One region of the Hafnia paralvei genome, then DNA from elsewhere that is predicted to be linked to it. Evidence: riboswitches for the same ligand, from Rfam matches in the RefSeq annotation. Region 1 holds a riboswitch; each other region holds the start of a gene.
The links. Region 1 has a riboswitch for thiamine pyrophosphate ahead of thiM (hydroxyethylthiazole kinase). Riboswitches for the same ligand answer to the same signal wherever they lie in the genome.

Region 1 (6,661 bases):
AGATCTCGCAAATGGTGGCCGATCTGGATTTGAACGGCTCAATGAAAGAACATTATCTAACGGGTTGGATGGGGCTCTGTCCGTTGGTGATGATCCGCAATTACCAAGATAAACGCGGCACCTCAAACGGTTTCATGCTCACTCGACCGGGGCATTTTCGCTTTAGCGTGCAAGCCATCACCTTCCGTATTCCCAAATTTCTACTGTGGGCAACATTTCGACGTAAGCCTCGCACCATGGCATTAATTGCCTACCAGCAACTAGGTGAAAACGGTGGCGGACTGATTCAGTATCGCAATATTCTTGATGCCGAGATGAAAGAAACCGTGAACCAACAGTGGCGAGATATTAACGACTATCTTGGTGCCGCCTGTTATCAGGTTGAAAACGATTACCCACTTTGGCAAACGCTTGAAAATGAAGTTACCGAAGATAAAGCCGATGCTCTAGCGAATACGTTGGCCAGTAATGGGAAAAAACTGCAAAAAGACGATGAATTTAGCGGCCTATGGCAGGGTGAACTCTTTATTGCAACTCGACCTGCTGGAGAAACCTCGCCATGTACATCGGTAATGATTAGCTGGCATGACGGCGACGGAATTGGCAGCTACCTTTATGGCTGGCTACAGGATGAACAGGGGAAGAAGCAGTTAGCCTTGGCGATTCGCCCCGGAAAAAACGAGCAATTTTTCACGCTCAATCGTTTTGATGCAGAACACATACAAAGAGCCAAAGCGCTATTTAGTTTGGTGACCCACCGTGAATAAAGGCTGGGCATGAATATGTCTGAGGAAATTCTCGATGAAGAGAGAGATCCTCAGACAATCACGTCATCTTATTGCTCTAGCAGCTTCATCTTAACAATCACTGGAATATGATCGCTGGCAACCGGCCAATTCACCGCCTTCCATTCTGCTTTCTTATTCGGAACCGTAAGCTCTTCAATTTTCCACTGCTGTCCACGGAAAGCAAAAAGGTGATCTAAGTCGAGAGCAGGGTTCGCTGCAGGCCACGTTCTCATATCAGCCCCTTCAACAACCAACGGATTCCAATAGCGTTCAAGCTCTCTAATTGCAGGTCCATTGTAGGTATCGTTGAAGTCACCAGCCAAAAGTTTAATCGATGAAGCGATATTATTGAACGACGAGTCGGTATTCCCGATCGTCACGTTTTCTATCTCACGAATTTGCTGCAAACGGATCGTAGGATCTTCTTGCCAATCAAGATGCGTACTCATCATGATGATAGGGGAATCAAAATGTGGCACCTGAATTTGAGTCACGAGTAAAACTCGCTGCTCCCCATCTCCTGATGGCAGAGGAAACACCTGTTGCTTATCGATTGGATATTTGGAAAGCAGCGCAACGCCGTACTCACCACCTTCGAAATCAATCGCTTTACCAAATGCAGCGTGCATACCCGTTAACTTAGCAAGCTCGGCAACTTGATCAACCTTTCCGCTGCGCTGCGTATTTTTATCGACCTCATTCAACGAAATAATATCGGCATTCATCGCCTTAATCGCTTTAGCAAGCGTGCTGAGATCGGATACCCTTGCCGCAGCCATATTGTAATTAGCAATAGTCAGCTGAGGCGCTTGAGATTCGCTATAGATTTTATTTGGCGTACCATTTTTTTCAGGAGTCAGAACCTTTGTATCGGCGTGGGCTGCAAAAACAACAAATGGAATAAGGCCTAGAATTATTTTTTTCATTAATGTCACCTGGTTAATTTATTTGCCAGTACATGATAATCACGATTTCCAAGCAAAAACTGTTTGGTATCAAAATGAAGAAAGGTCACACTTAACTCGGATGACTAAATATCTAAACCTCGTGTTACATCACAGTTTCCATGCAAGTGTGATTCAACTTACATAATATAAATCAGCGAGTTACACAAAATCCTCTCTTCATTTGGCGTCTCAGGCTTTTACCACCACTGATGAAAATGATGCACGGGTCCAATCCCTTGCCCGACCTCTAATGAATCCGCGGCTTCCAGCGCATTTTGCAGATAATTTTTCGCCATGAATAACGTTTCACTCCAACTATGATGTCGAGGACGCAGTGCAGCTAGCGCCGCAGATAACGTACATCCGGTGCCATGAGTATGACGGGTGTGAACTCTGGGAGCCGTAAAGCGCTGCTCACCGTCGGCGCTAAATAGCCAATCAGGACTTTCGTTATTGCTTAGGTGTCCACCTTTCATCAACACTGCTTGACATCCCATCTCAAGCAACGCGTACCCTTGGCGGCGCATTTCATCTTCATTTGTCGCCATGGGACAGGCTAACAAGGCCGCGGCCTCCGGCAAATTGGGAGTAATCAACGCCACGTTGGGCAGTAGCAGTTCACGGACGGCTTGCACAGCTTCAGGTGCGAGTAGCGGATCGCCGCTTTTTGCCACCATAACGGTATCTAACACCACAAAGGGGATCGTGTAGCGCTTTAACGCCTGAGCAACCTGCGCAACAATTTCTGCATTCGCCAACATGCCGATTTTCGCACTATCGATACGAACATCGGTTAATACTGAATCCAGCTGTGCCCCAACAAACAAGGGGTCAATCTGATAAACCGACTGTACTCCACAGGTATTTTGCGCCACTAGTGCGGTGATCACGCTGGTGCCATAAGCTCCCAGCGCTGAAAAAGTTTTTAAATCTGCCTGAATACCCGCGCCACCGCTCGGATCCGTTCCTGCAATAGTCAGTGCATTAATTCGCTTCATTGAATATCTCCTGAACGTAAAAAATCCTGCGGGGAAAGTTGGTACAGAGAGTCGAGGAAAGCGGGAATGAAACTGCCAGGACCGGATGAATGACGCACAGCTCGTTCACCGGCCAGCGACATCACTCGGCACGCTGTCGCTACTGCCAACAACCTATCAGGCTGTTGAACGCTAAACGCCGCCACCACGGCGGAGAGTGCGCAACCAGTGCCGACAACGCGTGTCATCAATGCATCACCACCGTTAACCGCGTAGGTTTTATCTCCGTCAGTCACGTAGTCAGTCACGCCGGTGACAGCAACGATAGCGCCCGTTTGCTGCGCTAAAGCTTGCGCTGCAGGCAAGGCATCCAAAGAACCATCAACACTATCAACACCGCGCCCACCGGGAGCTGTTCCGCTTAATGCGAGGATTTCAGAGGCATTCCCGCGAATAACCGCAGGTTGAAGAGATAAAAGATGATTAGCGAATTCGGTACGATAGGTCAGCCCCCCAACGGCTACGGGGTCTAAAATCCAAGGTTTTTGGTTTTGCTTGGCCGAGGCAATGGCTGCCAGCATCGATTGCGCTCGTTGCGCATGCAGTGTCCCGATATTAATCAACAAAGCGTCAGCTATGGAAGAAAACTGAGCAGCCTCTGCAGGCTCGACCACCATTGCGGGTGATGCACCCAAAGCCAGTAGGACATTGGCGGTGAACGTCTGTACGACTTCGTTAGTGAGACAGTGTACCAACGGGGCACAACAGCGAAACTGAGTAAAAACGGCTGCGGCACGGTCTGTGGGGAAATCGATGAGTAAGTCGGTGGGGCATGTATTGGACGTGATAGACATATTCCTCCCAACCGGCGGTCAAGAAGACGATGCCTTAAAGCATCTGACTTCCCTACGCTGGCATTATCCAGATCAGGTAATACGGGTATTTCTCAGCCTTCACAAAGAAGGGCACCCCGAGTCATTTAAAACACACTATTACGACGATGTTCCGTTCAAATTAGAACGGACAAGGCTGATAACAATCAGGTAAACAGCCTATGGTATTAAACTCTGGCACAACATAGATGCCAGACAAAAAACAAAATCTTAAAGCGACAATATCTCTTTCACAAACGGGATCGTCAGCTTGCGCTGTGCGGTGATCGACGCCCTATCCAACTGATCCAACGTCATAAACAGCGTACGCATTTCACGATCCAGACGCTTTAGTAGGAAACGTCCGACATCCTCTGGCAATTCAAAACCGCGCAATTTAGAGCGTAGCTGTAGTGCTAAAAGTTTGTCTTCGTCGCCGAGTGGCTGGAGTTTATAGATTTGTCCCCAGTCCAGACGCGAGGCCAAATCGGGTAAACGCAGATTCAGTTGGCGCGGAGGGCGATCGCCGGTGATCAATAGGCGTGTGCGGCCGGTTTCAAGGATGCGGTTATAGAGATTGAAAATTGCCATCTCCCACTCCTCTTCTCCCGCGATACATTCGATATTATCGATACACACCAGAGAGAGTTGCTCCATGCCATCAAGAACCTCTGGCACAAAGTAGGCGCGTTTATCCAAAGGCACATAGCCCACGGCTTCTCCGCGTTGGGAAAGTTCTGCGCAGGCCGCATGCAGCAGGTGACTTCGTCCCCCACCCTCACGCGACCAAAAATAGATATAGGTACCATGCTCCTGCTGCAAAGCGCCCTGCAATGCAGCTAACAGAGAAGAATTCTCTCCCGAATAGAAACTTGCGAAAGTCTCGTCATCAGGTAAATAAAGTGGCAGTGAAAGCTGTGCCGGCGTATTCAGAAGCACCTCAAACCAAAACAGGCAAAAAAACGCCGCCAGTTTAACACATAAACCAGCGGCTGTTGAGTTAGGATCTGAAGGATCGAATTAACGAGCAGGCGTTTGCTCTTCTTCCTGTTCGTCGATGATCACTTCTTCACCACGCACCATACTGATCACTTTGAATAACAAGCTCATCGCGATACCCACGATCGTTGCCAAAGCCATGCCTTTCAGCTCAGCCGCACCAATATGGATCGTCGCGCCGCTCACGCCGATGATCAAAATAATCGAGGTCAGGATCAGGTTCTGCGCTTTGTTGTAGTCCACTTTAGACTCAATCAGTACGCGGATACCAGAAGCACCGATTACCCCGTACAGCAGTAGGGACACCCCGCCCATCACCGGTACGGGTACCATCTGGATCGCCGCAGCCAGTTTGCCGATGCAGGATAATAGAATCGCCAACACCGCTGCACCGCCGATAACCCATGTGCTGTATACCTTAGTGATCGCCATAACGCCGATGTTTTCACCGTAAGTGGTATTGGGTGTTGAGCCAAAGAAACCGGAGAACATCGTAGACAGACCGTTAGCAAACATCGAACGATGCAGCCCCGGATCGCGTAGCAAATCTTTCTTCACAATATTCGCCGTAACAACTAAATGACCAACGTGCTCTGCAATAACCACCAGCGCGGCGGGTAGAATCGTCAGAATCGCAAACCACTCAAATTTCGGCGTATAGAACGTCGGCAACGCAAACCAGTGTGCTTCACGGATCGGCGTTAAATCGACAACGCCCATCGCAAACGACAGGGCATAACCCGCCAGCACACCAATAAGAATAGGAATAATTGCCAAGAAACCACGGAACAGTACCGAGCCCAGCACGGTCACACCAAGAGTGACCATAGAGATCGTAATCGTCGTGCTGTCTACGGAAGCCCCGTTGGCAGGCAGCAATCCAGCCATGTTGGCCGCGACCCCAGCCAACTCCAAACCAATTACGGCCACAATCGCGCCCATCGCTGCGGGTGGAAACATCACATCCAGCCAGCCGGTTCCCGCTTTTTTCACAATTAGCGCGACCAAACAAAACAGTGCGCCGCAGACGATAAACCCCCCTAATGCAAGTTCATAACCCAACGGTAAAAGCAGCATCACAGGGGAAATAAAGGCAAAGCTAGAGCCCAGATAAGCGGGGATTTTGCCCTTACAGATGAATAAATACAGCAGCGTACCAATACCGTTAAACAGCAAAACCGTCGCAGGGTTAATCTTAAATAAAATAGGCACGAGCACCGTTGCCCCAAACATGGCAAACAGGTGCTGAAAGCTCAACGGAATCGTTTGCAAAAGCGGTGGGCGTTCGCTTACTCCGATGACGCGACGAGTCATGGTTACATCCTCTAAGTGATTTTATTGAATTATCAGGTGTTGTGTTTTGAACTTGGCCTCACCCTAAATATTGGGAGTTGCATCTAACCGCCTAGGTTCACTCCCAAATCACTTGGTCTCATCAGTGAACCTCGCCAGCACAAATGCCGCTTCATATATGAAGGATACAGGCCAAAAAAAAGCCGACTCTCAAAGCCGGCTCATCTTTTATTTAGTACCAAATATCTTATCGCCCGCATCGCCCAAGCCAGGAATGATGTACCCCTTCTCATTCAAGCCCTGATCGATAGATGCGGTATACAGCTCAACGTCTGGATGTGCTTTTTCCAGTGCGGCAATACCTTCAGGCGCAGCAACCAATACCAGCACTTTAATGCTATGGCAGCCCGCTTTCTTCAGCAGGTCGATGGTGGCAATCATAGAACCGCCGGTTGCCAACATTGGGTCAACCACCAGAGCCATACGCTCATCGATGTTAGAAACCAGTTTCTGGAAATAAGGTACAGGTTCCAGAGTTTCTTCGTCACGGTAAACGCCAACGACGCTGATACGCGCGCTTGGTACATGCTCCAAGACGCCTTCCATCATGCCCAGACCTGCGCGCAGGATTGGAACCACGGTGATTTTTTTGCCTTTGATCTGATCTACTTCGACCGGACCGCACCAACCATCAATAGTGACTTTTTCTGTTTCTAGGTCTGCGGTCGCTTCATAGGTCAGTAAACTCCCGACCTCTGATGCCAGTTCGCGAAAACGTTTGGTGC
Region 2 (6,661 bases), 480 kb from region 1:
CTGGATAGAACAGAACATGCGCTGCATCGTCATAGCATGATGACAGTGTTGATTGGACGCTTCGTAGGCCCTACTCGTCCCGTTGTGCCGATGGTGGCGGGAATGTTGGCGCTCCCACCGCGCAAATTTATTCCACCCAATATCATTGGCTGTATTACGTGGCCGCCGGTTTATTTCTTTCCAGGCATTCTGGCGGGAGTGGCGATTGATATCCCCGCCGGTAGTGGCAGTACGCTATTCAAAGTGCTGCTCGCGTTAGTTGTGGTATCGATTTGGATTGCTGGCTGGCTAAGTTGGCGCTGGTGGCGAGAAGGGAAACGCTCGGCGGATAAACTCTCTCAGTGGTTAACACCGCTGCGCCTGCGTATCGCCACCGTGACCATGTGGGGTTTGGCCGCAGTGAGTTTTGTCTTTATGCACAACCATCCCCTCATGCCCATTTATCGCTCGCTATTGTGGAAGGTGGTGCATTTTTAAGGTTAGGGGCGGGTTGATACCAGCCCTTGATATTTAACCTTTCTCAGTTTTGTTATGAAAGCTTGGGGTTAACATCCGTCAGTGTTAAAGCTATCGATGACAGAAGATAAATTATCATTCATCGTGTTTGCTTCCTGCTGAGCAGGGGAACCTCGTTGCATACTCGCCATACCTGGGAAGGCGGCGGGGGGAACCGTGGTGTATTCTGTTCTATCATGTTTCAGTTCATTGCTAATAGTGCGCGCTGAGGCTAAAAATAAAGTCATGCTACTCAGACAGGTACCGCCGGTAACCGTTTTAGTTTTGTCATAGCCTTTAACTAGCGTGTTCATCAAGTTGATATTTTCATCCAGTTTGGCGAGGCCGGTATTATCCGCTTGAGAAATGGCTTCTTTTATTTCACGGCTAATGAGTTTGCCGTAGTAAATAACGCCTATTTTATAATAGGACAATGATTCTTTTTTAGCGCTATCGAACGTCTGCTTTATATTTTTCTCATCAAGTATCTGTATCTGTTCTTTAAACTCATTCTCAGCTAACAGAACTTTTTTGAGTTGTTCAAACAACGCGGGTTCTTTCTCCATAAATAGCTTACCACCGTCTGAAAGATATTCCTTAGTACTTCCATACATGGATAGTTCTTGATTCAGTGGTTCGAGAACGTTGAGCGCTTGCAGGTATTTTTCAGCTGCAACGTCCAGTTCAGCGAGGTTTCCTTCCATTTTAAGGGCGTTCTCTAGCCCTTTTTTCTTGCCTTGAATATTATTGTCGTTGACTGCGAAGTAATTTTTTAACGGTTTTTTATTTTCAATGTTGTCGTTGATGAATTGCATCTGCTTCTCAAAATCACCGGAGAAACCATCGGTAATGAACTCAGCATTAGCAACATCAATATAAGCATTGTATTTAACTATTTGGTGTTGCTCTTTATCTCTAACCTGTTTCTGCGTGTCGTTCTCTGATGTCGCAGTCTTGGTGTTTTTATTATCATCACAGGCAGTGATGATTGTGGTGCTTGCCAGCAATATGCACAGTGCTAGCTTTTTCCATTTATATAAAATTTTCATATTTCCCTATTTTGTATTTATAAAATAATGTATCCGGTGACAATTGTATCATGGTGACAATATCTAATTTAGAACAGGAGGGAATAATAATTATTAAAATAACAAAACTTATAAAATAATAAATAGAATAAATGATACGCTGAAAATAGATTGCGTAAACTGACGCATTTATCATCTTCTCAGCATATGAATGATGTCGATTTAACGTCCTAGTAACGCCGCAGCCAGCGGATCTTTCCCATCGAGCAAATCTTGGGTGCTGCCGTCGTAGGCGAATCGTCCATCGGCGATCAGCAACGTGCGCGACGCAATGCGCGCGGCATCATCTAGGTTGTGCGAAACCATCAGCAGAGTGAGGTTTTGCTCTGAACACACCTGTTCCAACAGTTGCAGCATCTCGCCACGTAGCGCCGGATCGAGCGCGGAGAAGGGTTCATCGAGCAACAGGATGGGCTGATGACGCAGCAGACAGCGCGCCAGCGCTGCCCGTTGACGTTGTCCACCAGAAAGCTGGGACGGCAATCGGGGTAAACAATCGATAATTCCGACCCGCTGCGCAATCTCATGTAAGCGCTGTTTTTGAGTGCGGTTCAAACGTAATCCCGCATCAAGCCCTAATCCTAAATTTTGCTCAATGCTCAGATGAGAGAACAGATTATTCTCTTGAAATAACATAGATACGGGGCGCTTAGAGGGGGGCGTGTTGGTGTGATTGATACCATCAAGCATCACCGTGCCTTTGTCTGCCATGAGAAAACCCGCAATTAACGCCAGCAGAGTGCTTTTGCCTGCGCCGCTTGGCCCCAATATGGCAATCCGCTCTCCCGCAGAAACATCGAGTGAAAAACGCATCGGCTGATGCTCATAGAGATAAGTGAGATCGTTCAGCGTAATCATGATTTATCCCGCCCTGGAAGGCGTTCCAGCAGAGTGAAAAGTAAGAAACACAAGATCAATAATAACAGCGCGGTGACTGCACCATCTTGGCTGCGATAAGCCCCAATTTGCTGATAAAGGTAGAATGGCAGCGTACGGAATTGCTCATTGCCAAATAGCGCCACCACGCCAAAATCCCCCAAGGATAGAACGCAGGCGAACGCCATGGCTTGAGACAGCGGGCGCTTAAGCGCGCGTAGCTCAATCAGCCTGAGTCGGTTAATGCCTTGAATGCGCAGCGATAGACACAGCGGATTATAACGCTCAGCCAGATCGCGCATTGGATTTTCAAGCACTTTAAGCGCGTACGGGATGGCCATAAGAGCATTGGTTAGAATCACTAATCCGTAGGCGGACTGTGGAATGCCAATGGTATCCGTGAGCAGCAAAAAGAAGCCGGTGGCTAGCACAATGCCCGGCATCGCTAAAATCAGCATTCCGGTTAATTCCATGCCTTGCCCCAGCCAGCGTCGCTGGCGCAGCACTAGTTCACGACTGCTCCACAACAGCATCATGGTTAGCAACACGGCCAGCAAACCAGCGCCGAGTGCAATTTTTAACGATGTAAGCGTGGCCTGCCACAAAATAGGCTGGACGAGCACGCGGTTAACCGCCTGATTTAAGCCATCAGCAACCACGGCAAACAGCGGGGGCAGAATAAGCAGCAGGGCGCATAAAATTACGCTACCGTCGATCCAGCGAGCGAAGAGAGTGTCTTGCGGATTACGCCATTTGATGGCTCGTGTATGGCCGACGGGGAGAATACCGCTGAGTTTTTGGCTCAACATCACTAAGCCTAAACAGCAGAACAGTTGCAGCATGGCTAAAAGCGCAGCCCGGCTGAGGTCGTAGTCGTAGCTTAAGGCCTGATAAATAGCGAGTTCGATAGTCGTCGCCTGAGGTCCCCCGCCAAGAGAAAGCACGGTGGCAAAGCTGGCGAAACATAACATAAAGATGAGCGCGCCAGCGGGCAGGATTTGGCGGCGCAGATAGGGCCATTCAACAAAACGGAACTGCTGCCAACTGCTCATGCCGAGTTGAGCGGCGAGCTGGCGTTGCTCTGTGGGGATATTCTCCAGCGCCTGTAGCAATAGGCGCGCCGCTAACGGCAGGTTAAAGAAGATATGCGCAAGCAAAATGCCCTGTAAACCATAAGGCGAGAATGCGTAATCAATCCCCAGCCATTGGCAAATTTGAGCCAGCCAGCCTTGCCTACCATAAACACTGAGGATACCGAAGACCGCGACCAGTACCGGTAGCACCAGCGTCATGGCACAGAGCCGCAGCAATAGCTGCCTGCCGATGAATCGGCGACGGAACAGCGCCCGTGCGAGCAAGATGGCAGGGAATACGGAGCACATGGCGGACAGAAACGCCTGCCAAAAAGTAAAACGCACGACATGCCACAGGTAGTCATCTTGCCACAGGCTATGCCAATCCGACTCCGGAGCGTGACGCCAAAGGGCGCTAAACGCTGCCGTCGCCACGGCAATAATAGCAATGGCGGCGAACAGCCCTGGAAGTAGCCAGAATGGAATTAACGGCTGACGGCGGCTTGCCATGAGCGGATCCATGTTGCGCGGTTTTGAGCGACTTCGGCTGGGGTGAATTCGAGAGCCTTAGCGGGGACGTTTAACTGTTCAAAGCCCTGTGGAAGCGTCGTTTGGATAACCGGATACATCCAGTTTCCAGTAGGCATTTCATTCTGGAATGCCGGTGTTGTGATGAACTGCATAAATTTATGTGCCAGTTCTGGTTGTTTGCTGCCCGCAAGCTGCGCTGCAACTTCTACCTGCAGATAGTGCCCTTCGCTAAATTCAGCGGCGGCGTAGTTATCTTTTTTTTCTTCGATGATGTGATACGCCGGCGATGTGGTGTAACTCAAGACTAAATCGGCTTCGCCTTTAAGGAATAAACCGTACGCTTCGCTCCACCCCTTGGTGACCGTCACGGTTTTTTGCGCCAATTTTTGCCACGCCTGTGGCGCTTGGTCGCCATACACCTTTTGCATCCACAGCATCAGGCCAAGACCGGGTGTACTGGTGCGTGGATCTTGATAAATCACTTTCCATTTTTCAGGGCTTTCTATCAATTGCTTCAGGCTAGTTGGCGGATTTTTCAATGTGTTTTTGTTGTAAACGAAGGCAAAATAGCCATAGTCATAAGGCACAAATGTGTTATTCCGCCAGCCGCCAGGGACACTGAGTGTCTGCGTATCAACGTTGCTAGGCACGAACAGCCCCGTTTTTTCCGCCGCCTGCACCAAGTTATTATCCAGCCCCAACACTACGTCGGCACTGCTCTTTTGGCCTTCCATTCGAATGCGGTTTAACACCGAAACGCCATCTTCTAGCGCCACAAATTTCAGCTCGCAGCCGCACTCTTTTTCAAAAGCGGCTTTCACTTTCGGGCCAGGCCCCCATTCCGCAGCAAAAGAGTCATAGGTATAAACCGTTAGAACCGGTTTATCGGCAGCACTATGCACCGCAAAGGCCGTAGATATCAGCATCAAGGCAGGAATTATTCGTTTCAACACTTTGCACTCCGTGAGTTAAGTCAGGTCGCAAAGGTCTTTGAGCAAGCGTGGATACGCTCTCAAATCCCTCCGCCGGTATTATCCGGATCAGGTTCGACGGGTTTCTCTCAGCAAAAAACTGGTTGCGCCCGCGTTGATCCGATGTCGTGCGGTGCTCGTAATCCTCACATACTATTGTATGCTGCGGTTACTCCGCTCCGGCCTCCATCGGCTGAACGCTTGCTCACGACGTTTTTTAGATCGCCGATCTAACTCTGTTTTCTGCACCCCGTTGAGAACAGCGCGTTATTGTAAAGAGAGCATGTGTTATTAGAAAGGATTAATAACGTTATCGAGGTTTTTCACAGCCGGTAGAAACGGTTAATTCGTGAATATCGCTTTCGTTGGATTGCGCTGGAGGCGCGAACCATGCGGATTTGAAGTCGAACCAGCCGAGAGTGTTCATCCGGACACCGCGCATGCTGTGCTGCCCGTGGAGTTTGAGCCAATGATGAAATAGGGGGTGAAGCTGATGCTCTTGCACTAGACGTTGGCTCCATTCCGCCATCGGCAGAGCGTTGTTACGCCACTGGCTGGCATCTTGCTGCAAATCGCCACTCAGGCAGTGCTGTAGCAGAGGCAATTCATACATCATCGAAAAAATCGAGAATTCGAGCGGCATGTAAAAGTTAGCACTACCCAGCCACAGATCGCTTTTTGCATCGCCTTCATACCAGCGGCTATAGCTGATTTCTTGCATCGTGAGCTCAACGCCATAGTCTGCAAGCAGCGGTTTTAGTGCCAAGAATATTGCGTGAAACTCCGAGTGCTTGGTGTACACCGTCAGCGTGAGATGGGTCAGATGGGCCGGTTTCTCGTTATCGCTAATCAGTAGGTTGTGGTGCCAGCGAGGCAAAATGCCATACGCAGGTGACCAGTAGCGTTGATGGATCTTGCTCGCTTTATTCAGCAACGCGATAGGGTTGATGACCTGACACAGCCATTCACGCACTGCGGGGTCGGAGGTGATTGCTGAGCGCTGATCAAACAGCATGAAATAGCAGCCCTCTTCCAAACGACTTTCTAATTCATCTTTTCCGGTTTCATCGGACTGAAGCTGCACGCCAGCGTGCACCAGTTCTTCCGAAATTTCGGGTAACACCCAGATATTGACTTCATCGATTAGCGCGCGAAAACCAAAGTAGTCGTCATAGGCGCGGATTTTAAGCTGAGTCTGGGTATTACGTACCACCTGATAGGGCCCAGTCCCGATGGGGGAGCGAGTAAAATTGGGCAGTGATTTCCATTCGCGCGGTAGAATCATGGCGTTGACGCTGCCGAGTAGCCACGGTAGCCACTCATCTGGCGTGCTTATTTGAATATCAATAACGTACGGATTTGGGGAGGTAATGCTTTTCAGATGTGAAAACAGCGGTTGTTCCCGCAGTCGTTCAAGAGAGTGGATCACATCGGCCATTTCTAGCTCGCGTCCGTTATGAAAACGAATAGCGGGGCGTAGGTAAAAGCGCCAATGCAGCGGCGTTAAAGCCTGCCAGTGATGCGCTAGATCGGGTTCGAGTTCCCCGTTTTCCTCATTTAGCTGAGTGAGGCCGCTAAATATCTGTCGGGCCAAATGGGTTTCGGAGCGACGCATTGGCGTTCCTGG
Region 3 (6,661 bases), 1.6 Mb from region 1:
GGTTTCAGCCATTGCTTCTAGCCACTGACCTCCACCTTTGGTAAACAGCGTGACTGGCACGCGGCGTCCTTCGTTCTCACGGATCAGGCCATCGACAATTTTATGCATGTAGTTCAGGGAGAATTCGCGGTAATCACGCGGCGTTAACACACCGCCCCACGTATCAAAGATCATCACCGACTGAGCACCCGCTTTGATCTGCGCATTAAGATAAAGGATCACGCTATCGGCGATTTTATCCAGCAACAGATGCATGGTCGCTGGTTCGGCATACATCATTTTTTTAATTTTGGTGAAAGCTTTACTGCTGCCGCCTTCAACCATGTAGGTTGCCAGCGTCCACGGGCTACCAGAGAAACCGATTAAAGGTACCTGCCCAGCCAGATTTTTACGGATGGTACGCACAGCATTCATCACGTAACCCAGTTCATCTTCTGGGTCGGGCACAGGAAGCTTTTCAACATCCGCTTTACAGGTAATTGGCGATGAGAAGCGCGGCCCTTCACCCGTTTCAAAATAGAGTCCAAGCCCCATGGCATCAGGAATGGTCAGAATGTCTGAGAACAGAATTGCCGCATCCAGCGCATAACGACGCAACGGCTGTAGCGTTACCTCACAGGCCAATTCAGCATTTTTGCACAACGACATAAAATCGCCGGCCTGTGCGCGAGTCGCTTTATATTCTGGCAAATAACGTCCGGCCTGACGCATCATCCATACCGGAGTCATGTCTACCGGCTGGCGCAGCAGTGCGCGCAGGTAGCGGTCGTTCTTCAGTTCAGTCATCCTTTGGCTCCCTAATTAATCTCATCGCATTGTAGCATGACCCATGCGTTATTCGCTTTCAGCCTCATCTCGGCACTGTGCTACGGTATCTTCAATCAAACGACGCGCCACGGTTCCAGGCGGCGGTAGTTGTGGCAGATTGTCATAGCGATACCAGTTTGCATTCAATAACTCTTTTGGATCGTGCTTGAGCTCACCGCCAGCATAATCAGCCATAAACGCCATCATCAGCGAATGTGGGAATGGCCAAGGCTGTGAGGCGACATAGCGCAAATTCTTAATTCGCACGTTACTCTCTTCCATGATTTCACGCGCCGCAGCCTCTTCCAGAGTCTCTCCCACTTCGACAAAACCGGCGAGCACCGTATGAATACCGTTACGATGCCGTTTATGCTGAGCCAGCAAGATTTCATCTCCGCGGCGAATCGCCACAATAATGCAGGGCGCAATTTGTGGGTAATAACGCTGACGGCAGTGAGGACACATACATGCCCACTCAGAGCGGCTGGTGTACATCTCATGCCCACAATAGCCGCAGAAGGTATGGGAGCGAAAGAATTCCGCTAGCTGAACTCCGCGGCCAACAAGCTGGAAAAGACCACGATCCACGTCGATAAGCTGGCGAATGGACGCCATATCCTGACTACGTGACTCTTCCAGCAACCACATTGGATGCCCTTCCCACTCACCGATTTGGTGCGCTTTTTTGGTGCTTAATTGCCATTGTTGTGCAGTGCCAAAAGGCAGCTCCCCACGAGGTAACCAGACCTTGCCCTCACGGCTGATAACCCACCAGCCGGTGTCATCATCTTTTAACTGTTGTTCCATATCTTTGACATTAAACCTCTGCTAATCTGGCATTCGATTGTTGCTAATTTGTAACATTTACCTCATGGAGTTGAATATATGCTCAACCGTCTCGAACATCTGACTCAACGCGTAGGTGGTAGTCATGAATTAATCGACCAATGGCTACAAGCCCGAAAGGAACTGCTCGTAGCCTACTGCGCACTGGTCGGAATAAAACCAAACAAAGAAAAGCATACCCCGCTTAATGAAAAAGCGTTGGAGAACTTTTGTCACAATTTGGTGGATTATCTCTCTGCTGGCCACTTCCATGTTTACGATCGTATCGTAGAACTCGTTGGAGGTGACGATAGCCCGCACATGGCGGTAACAAAAAAAATCTATCCAGCACTGCACGATAATACCAAGCTCATTATGGCCTTTCACGACCGCTTTACCGATGATGAGCTAAACGAAGAAGAGTGCCTAGCACTCCACGACGCACTATCACATATTGGTGAAACACTAGCGGCTCGTTTTGCCTTAGAAGATAACCTAATTCAAATCGCCTATGACATCTGGCAAGCAAACACGCCTGCCGCTGATAATGACGATTCATTAGCTCGCCCAGCATAATTTTTTGAAAGTAGCATAGACATTACAGCTTAGTTAACAGCTTGCAGTTTTGTCTTCCCGCTCCTACACTGGGCGCTCTTGTCGGAGTGCCTAGTGAGCGGGAAAAATTTTCCCCTACAGGCTGAGACCGTTAATTCGGGATCCGCGGAACCTGATCGGGTTAATACCCGCGAAGGGAACAAGAGTAATCTATTATCACCTACCAGCAATCTATCGAGATCTGACTGGGTGACGGCTATCCATTACTCCCTCCGAGCTCCAGACAAGCAATTCTCCAACTTGATTTTTTAATCACTGTTAAACCAGAACACTGGTAGGAATTTGCTATGTCTATGAATAACAATGAAACAATTCGTACTCCGCTTTCTCGTCGCGAGCAACGCGCAGAAGCACAGAGTTTTATCGATCATCTGCGCGGTGAGGCCTATCCAAACTCGCAACGCATTTATCTAACGGGTTCGCGTAGTGATATTCGCGTACCGATGCGCGAAATTCAGCTCAGTCCAACGTTGCTTGGCGGCAGCAAAGATAACCCGCAATACGAACCCAACGAACCAATCCCTGTCTATGACACTGCGGGGCCTTATGGCGACCCACATGCTGAACTTGACGTACGCAGCGGGTTAAAACCACTCCGTGATCGCTGGATCGCTGAACGCGATGATACCGAATCGCTGGAACAGCTCAGCTCCGCCTACACACAGCAACGCTTAGCCGATGAAGGTTTAGATCATTTGCGCTTCGAGAACCTGCCACAGCCACGGCGCGCGAAATCAGGTAAATGCGTTACACAGCTCCACTACGCTCGACAAGGTATCATCACGCCCGAAATGGAGTTCATTGCCATTCGCGAAAATATGGGGCGCGAACGTATCCGTGGTGAAGTGCTGCGGCAGCAGCATCCAGGACAAAATTTTGGGGCACTGCTGCCAAAAGATATCACCGCCGAATTTGTCCGTAGCGAAGTGGCTGCTGGCCGCGCCATTATCCCTTCCAATATCAATCACCCTGAGTCTGAGCCGATGATTATTGGCCGTAACTTTCTGGTGAAGGTCAATGCCAACATTGGTAACTCAGCGGTCACTTCCTCGATAGAAGAAGAGGTCGAAAAACTGGTTTGGTCAACGCGCTGGGGAGCAGACACCGTTATGGACCTGTCCACTGGCCGCTATATTCATGAAACTCGCGAATGGATCTTACGCAACAGCCCGGTTCCTATCGGCACCGTTCCAATCTATCAAGCGTTAGAGAAAGTTAACGGCATTGCCGAGAACCTAAACTGGGAAATATTCCGCGATACACTCTTAGAACAAGCTGAACAAGGCGTAGACTATTTCACCATTCATGCGGGAGTGCTGTTGCGCTACGTCCCAATGACCGCTAAACGTCTAACCGGTATCGTTTCACGCGGTGGCTCTATCATGGCGAAATGGTGCCTTTCACATCATAAAGAGAATTTCCTGTACGAGCGATTCCGCGAAATCTGCCAAATCTGCGCAGCCTATGACGTTGCATTATCCTTGGGTGACGGCCTGCGTCCGGGTTCAATTCAAGACGCCAATGACGAAGCACAATTTGCTGAACTACACACACTAGGTGAACTGACTAAAATTGCTTGGGAATATGACGTACAAGTCATGATTGAAGGACCAGGGCATGTGCCGATGCAAATGATCCGCCGTAACATGACCGAAGAGTTGGAGCATTGCCACGAGGCGCCATTCTATACATTAGGTCCGTTAACGACAGATATTGCTCCCGGCTATGACCATTTCACTTCAGGTATTGGTGCCGCCATGATTGGTTGGTTTGGCTGTGCCATGCTGTGCTACGTCACACCAAAAGAGCATTTAGGTTTACCCAATAAAGAAGACGTAAAACAGGGGCTGATCACATACAAGATCGCAGCCCACGCAGCCGATCTTGCCAAAGGGCATCCTGGAGCTCAGATCCGTGATAATGCCATGTCTAAAGCTCGCTTCGAATTTCGCTGGGAAGATCAATTCAACTTGGCACTTGATCCTCACACCGCTCGAGCTTATCACGACGAAACCCTGCCACAAGAATCAGGCAAAGTGGCACATTTCTGTTCAATGTGCGGGCCAAAATTCTGTTCGATGAAAATCTCTCAGGAAGTGCGCGACTATGCTGCCAAACAAGAAGCGTCAGCGCCGCAGCCCGTAGAAATAGGCATGGCGCAGATGTCAGAGGCTTTTCGTGCTAAAGGCGGCGAGATTTACCACACCACCAGCGATCTGCAGACGGAGAAAAACTGATGGCTCCGTTAACTCATTCTCGCACCGCCCCCTTTCCTTCTACCGAACAACGCCTTGGTCTTTACCCCGTCGTTGATAGCGTTGAGTGGATCGAACGTCTGCTAAAGGCGGGGGTGCGCACTATCCAGCTACGCATCAAAGACCAAAGCGAAAATGCGGTGGAAACCGATATCGCGCAGGCTATCGCACTGGGTCGACACTATCAGGCGCGTTTGTTTATCAACGACTACTGGCAGCTCGCTATCAAACACCGTGCCTACGGCGTTCACCTCGGACAAGAAGACCTAGATACCGCAGATTTATCCGCAATCAGCGCCGCTCATCTCAGACTCGGTCTCTCAACCCACGATGATATCGAAATGGATCGCGCTCTATCCTATCGTCCCTCCTACATTGCACTGGGGCATATATTTCCGACCCAAACCAAGCTGATGCCTTCAGCCCCTCAGGGGCTGGTTGACCTCAAACGTCAAGTCGCGCGTATTCCTGATTACTCTACCGTTGCCATTGGCGGTATCAACATCGATCGCGTACCAGCAGTGCTTGAGTGTGGTGTCGGCAGCGTTGCCGTGGTTAGCGCGATCACTCAGGCGCAAGACTGGCTGGCAGCAACCGATACGCTATTGCAGCTGATAGAAAACAGGAGAGCCAACGATGCTTAGCGATCAAGACTTCATGCGCTATAGTCGCCAACTTCTACTGGAAGAAATTGGCCCTCAAGGACAAGAAAAACTCAGTACCAGCAGCGTACTCATCGTGGGGCTTGGCGGATTAGGAACGCCGGCAGCAATGTATCTTGCCGCGGCAGGAATCGGTAAGATCATACTTGCTGATGGTGATCGCCTGCACATCAGCAATCTTCAGCGTCAGATCCTATATCGAACCGACGATCTTGGACGGTCAAAGGCAGAAACGGCCAAGCATCACTTACGAGAACTTAATCCTCAGGTTGAATTGATAACACTGCCCGAGCATTTAGAATGCGCTTCCCTAGCCAAAGCCATAGCGCATGCAGATTTAATCCTCGATTGTAGCGATAACATGCCCACACGTCAGGCGGTGAACGCCGCTTGCGTTGCGCAGGCTAAGCCATTGATTAGTGGCAGTGCAGTGGGATTCGGCGGCCAACTGATGGTGATTGAACCACCATACGATCAGGGCTGCTATCGGTGTCTGTGGCCAGACGACATTGAACCACAGCGCAACTGCCGCAATGCCGGTGTCCTTGGCCCCGTCGTTGGCGTTATCGGTACGCTACAGGCTCTTGAAGCCATCAAAATGCTGGCAGGAATACCCTCGGCCCTGTCAGGGAAACTACGTTTATTCGATGGCCGCCAACAAAGCTGGCGCACCTTCAGCTTAAAACGCTCTCCAACCTGCCCCGTCTGCGGAGGCATCGCCGCATGAAGATTATGGTTAACGATGAATGTGTCACCCTCAGCGCAGCTACCAGCGTTGAATCGTTGTTGCTCCAGTTAGGTCGCCATCAGCAGGGCACTGCTCTAGCGCTCAATCAAACCATTCTCCCGCGCGAAAATTGGGCGACGCAACAGCTAGCCGAAGGAGATGAAGTGGTGGTATTCCAAGCAATTGCCGGAGGTTAAGATGCTACAAATTGCAGATAAAACTTTTTCATCACGCCTGTTTACTGGAACAGGAAAGTTTTCCTCGGCGGATAAAATGCTAGAGGCATTGCATGAGTCGGGTTCGCAGCTCATCACTATGGCGATGAAACGTGTCGATCTGAAAAGCGGCAATGACGCCATTCTTGCGCCTCTGCTTCAGCTAGGCGCAAACCTGCTTCCGAATACCTCAGGTGCAAAAACGGCAGAAGAAGCCATTTTTGCCGCAAAACTAGCGCGAGAAGCCCTTGGTACTCACTGGATAAAACTGGAAATACATCCCGACGTTCGCTATCTACTGCCTGATCCTATCGAAACACTCAAAGCGGCCGAAATATTAGTAGAAGAAGGATTTGTGGTTCTTCCCTACTGCGGCGCCGATCCTGTTCTCTGTAAACGTTTAGAGGAGGTGGGCTGCGCGGCGGTGATGCCTCTTGGTTCGCCTATCGGTTCCAATCAGGGAATTATTACCCGCGATTTTCTGCAAATCATCATAGAGCAAGCCAAAGTCCCTGTCATAGTTGATGCTGGGATCGGCGCACCAAGCCATGCAAG

Region 2: it holds a riboswitch for thiamine pyrophosphate, as region 1 does, so the genes downstream of both, thiB (thiamine ABC transporter substrate binding subunit) here and thiM (hydroxyethylthiazole kinase) in region 1, are expected to answer to the same signal.
Region 3: it holds a riboswitch for thiamine pyrophosphate, as region 1 does, so the genes downstream of both, thiC (phosphomethylpyrimidine synthase ThiC) here and thiM (hydroxyethylthiazole kinase) in region 1, are expected to answer to the same signal.

What each region holds. Positions count from the first base shown of each region.
Region 1 is NZ_CP083737.1:3,385,308-3,391,968, forward strand. Features, by position in the region: gene K9N75_RS15970 (hypothetical protein) at 1-767, shown strand, start outside; gene K9N75_RS15975 (endonuclease/exonuclease/phosphatase family protein) at 836-1,714, opposite strand; gene thiD (bifunctional hydroxymethylpyrimidine kinase/phosphomethylpyrimidine kinase) at 1,933-2,733, opposite strand; gene thiM (hydroxyethylthiazole kinase) at 2,730-3,566, opposite strand; TPP riboswitch at 3,599-3,695, opposite strand; gene hda (DnaA inactivator Hda) at 3,816-4,523, opposite strand; gene uraA (uracil permease) at 4,605-5,897, opposite strand; gene upp (uracil phosphoribosyltransferase) at 6,105-6,661, opposite strand, start outside.
Region 2 is NZ_CP083737.1:3,868,773-3,875,433, reverse strand. Features, by position in the region: gene K9N75_RS18025 (DedA family protein) at 1-477, shown strand, start outside; gene K9N75_RS18020 (DUF3829 domain-containing protein) at 546-1,544, opposite strand; gene thiQ (thiamine ABC transporter ATP-binding protein ThiQ) at 1,746-2,441, opposite strand; gene thiP (thiamine/thiamine pyrophosphate ABC transporter permease ThiP) at 2,438-4,042, opposite strand; gene thiB (thiamine ABC transporter substrate binding subunit) at 4,018-5,016, opposite strand; TPP riboswitch at 5,064-5,158, opposite strand; gene sgrR (HTH-type transcriptional regulator SgrR) at 5,345-6,661, opposite strand, start outside.
Region 3 is NZ_CP083737.1:289,097-295,757, reverse strand. Features, by position in the region: gene hemE (uroporphyrinogen decarboxylase) at 1-786, opposite strand, end outside; gene nudC (NAD(+) diphosphatase) at 835-1,614, opposite strand; gene K9N75_RS01360 (Rsd/AlgQ family anti-sigma factor) at 1,693-2,208, shown strand; TPP riboswitch at 2,281-2,403, shown strand; gene thiC (phosphomethylpyrimidine synthase ThiC) at 2,535-4,484, shown strand; gene thiE (thiamine phosphate synthase) at 4,484-5,146, shown strand; gene K9N75_RS01345 (HesA/MoeB/ThiF family protein) at 5,139-5,891, shown strand; gene thiS (sulfur carrier protein ThiS) at 5,888-6,088, shown strand; gene K9N75_RS01335 (thiazole synthase) at 6,090-6,661, shown strand, end outside.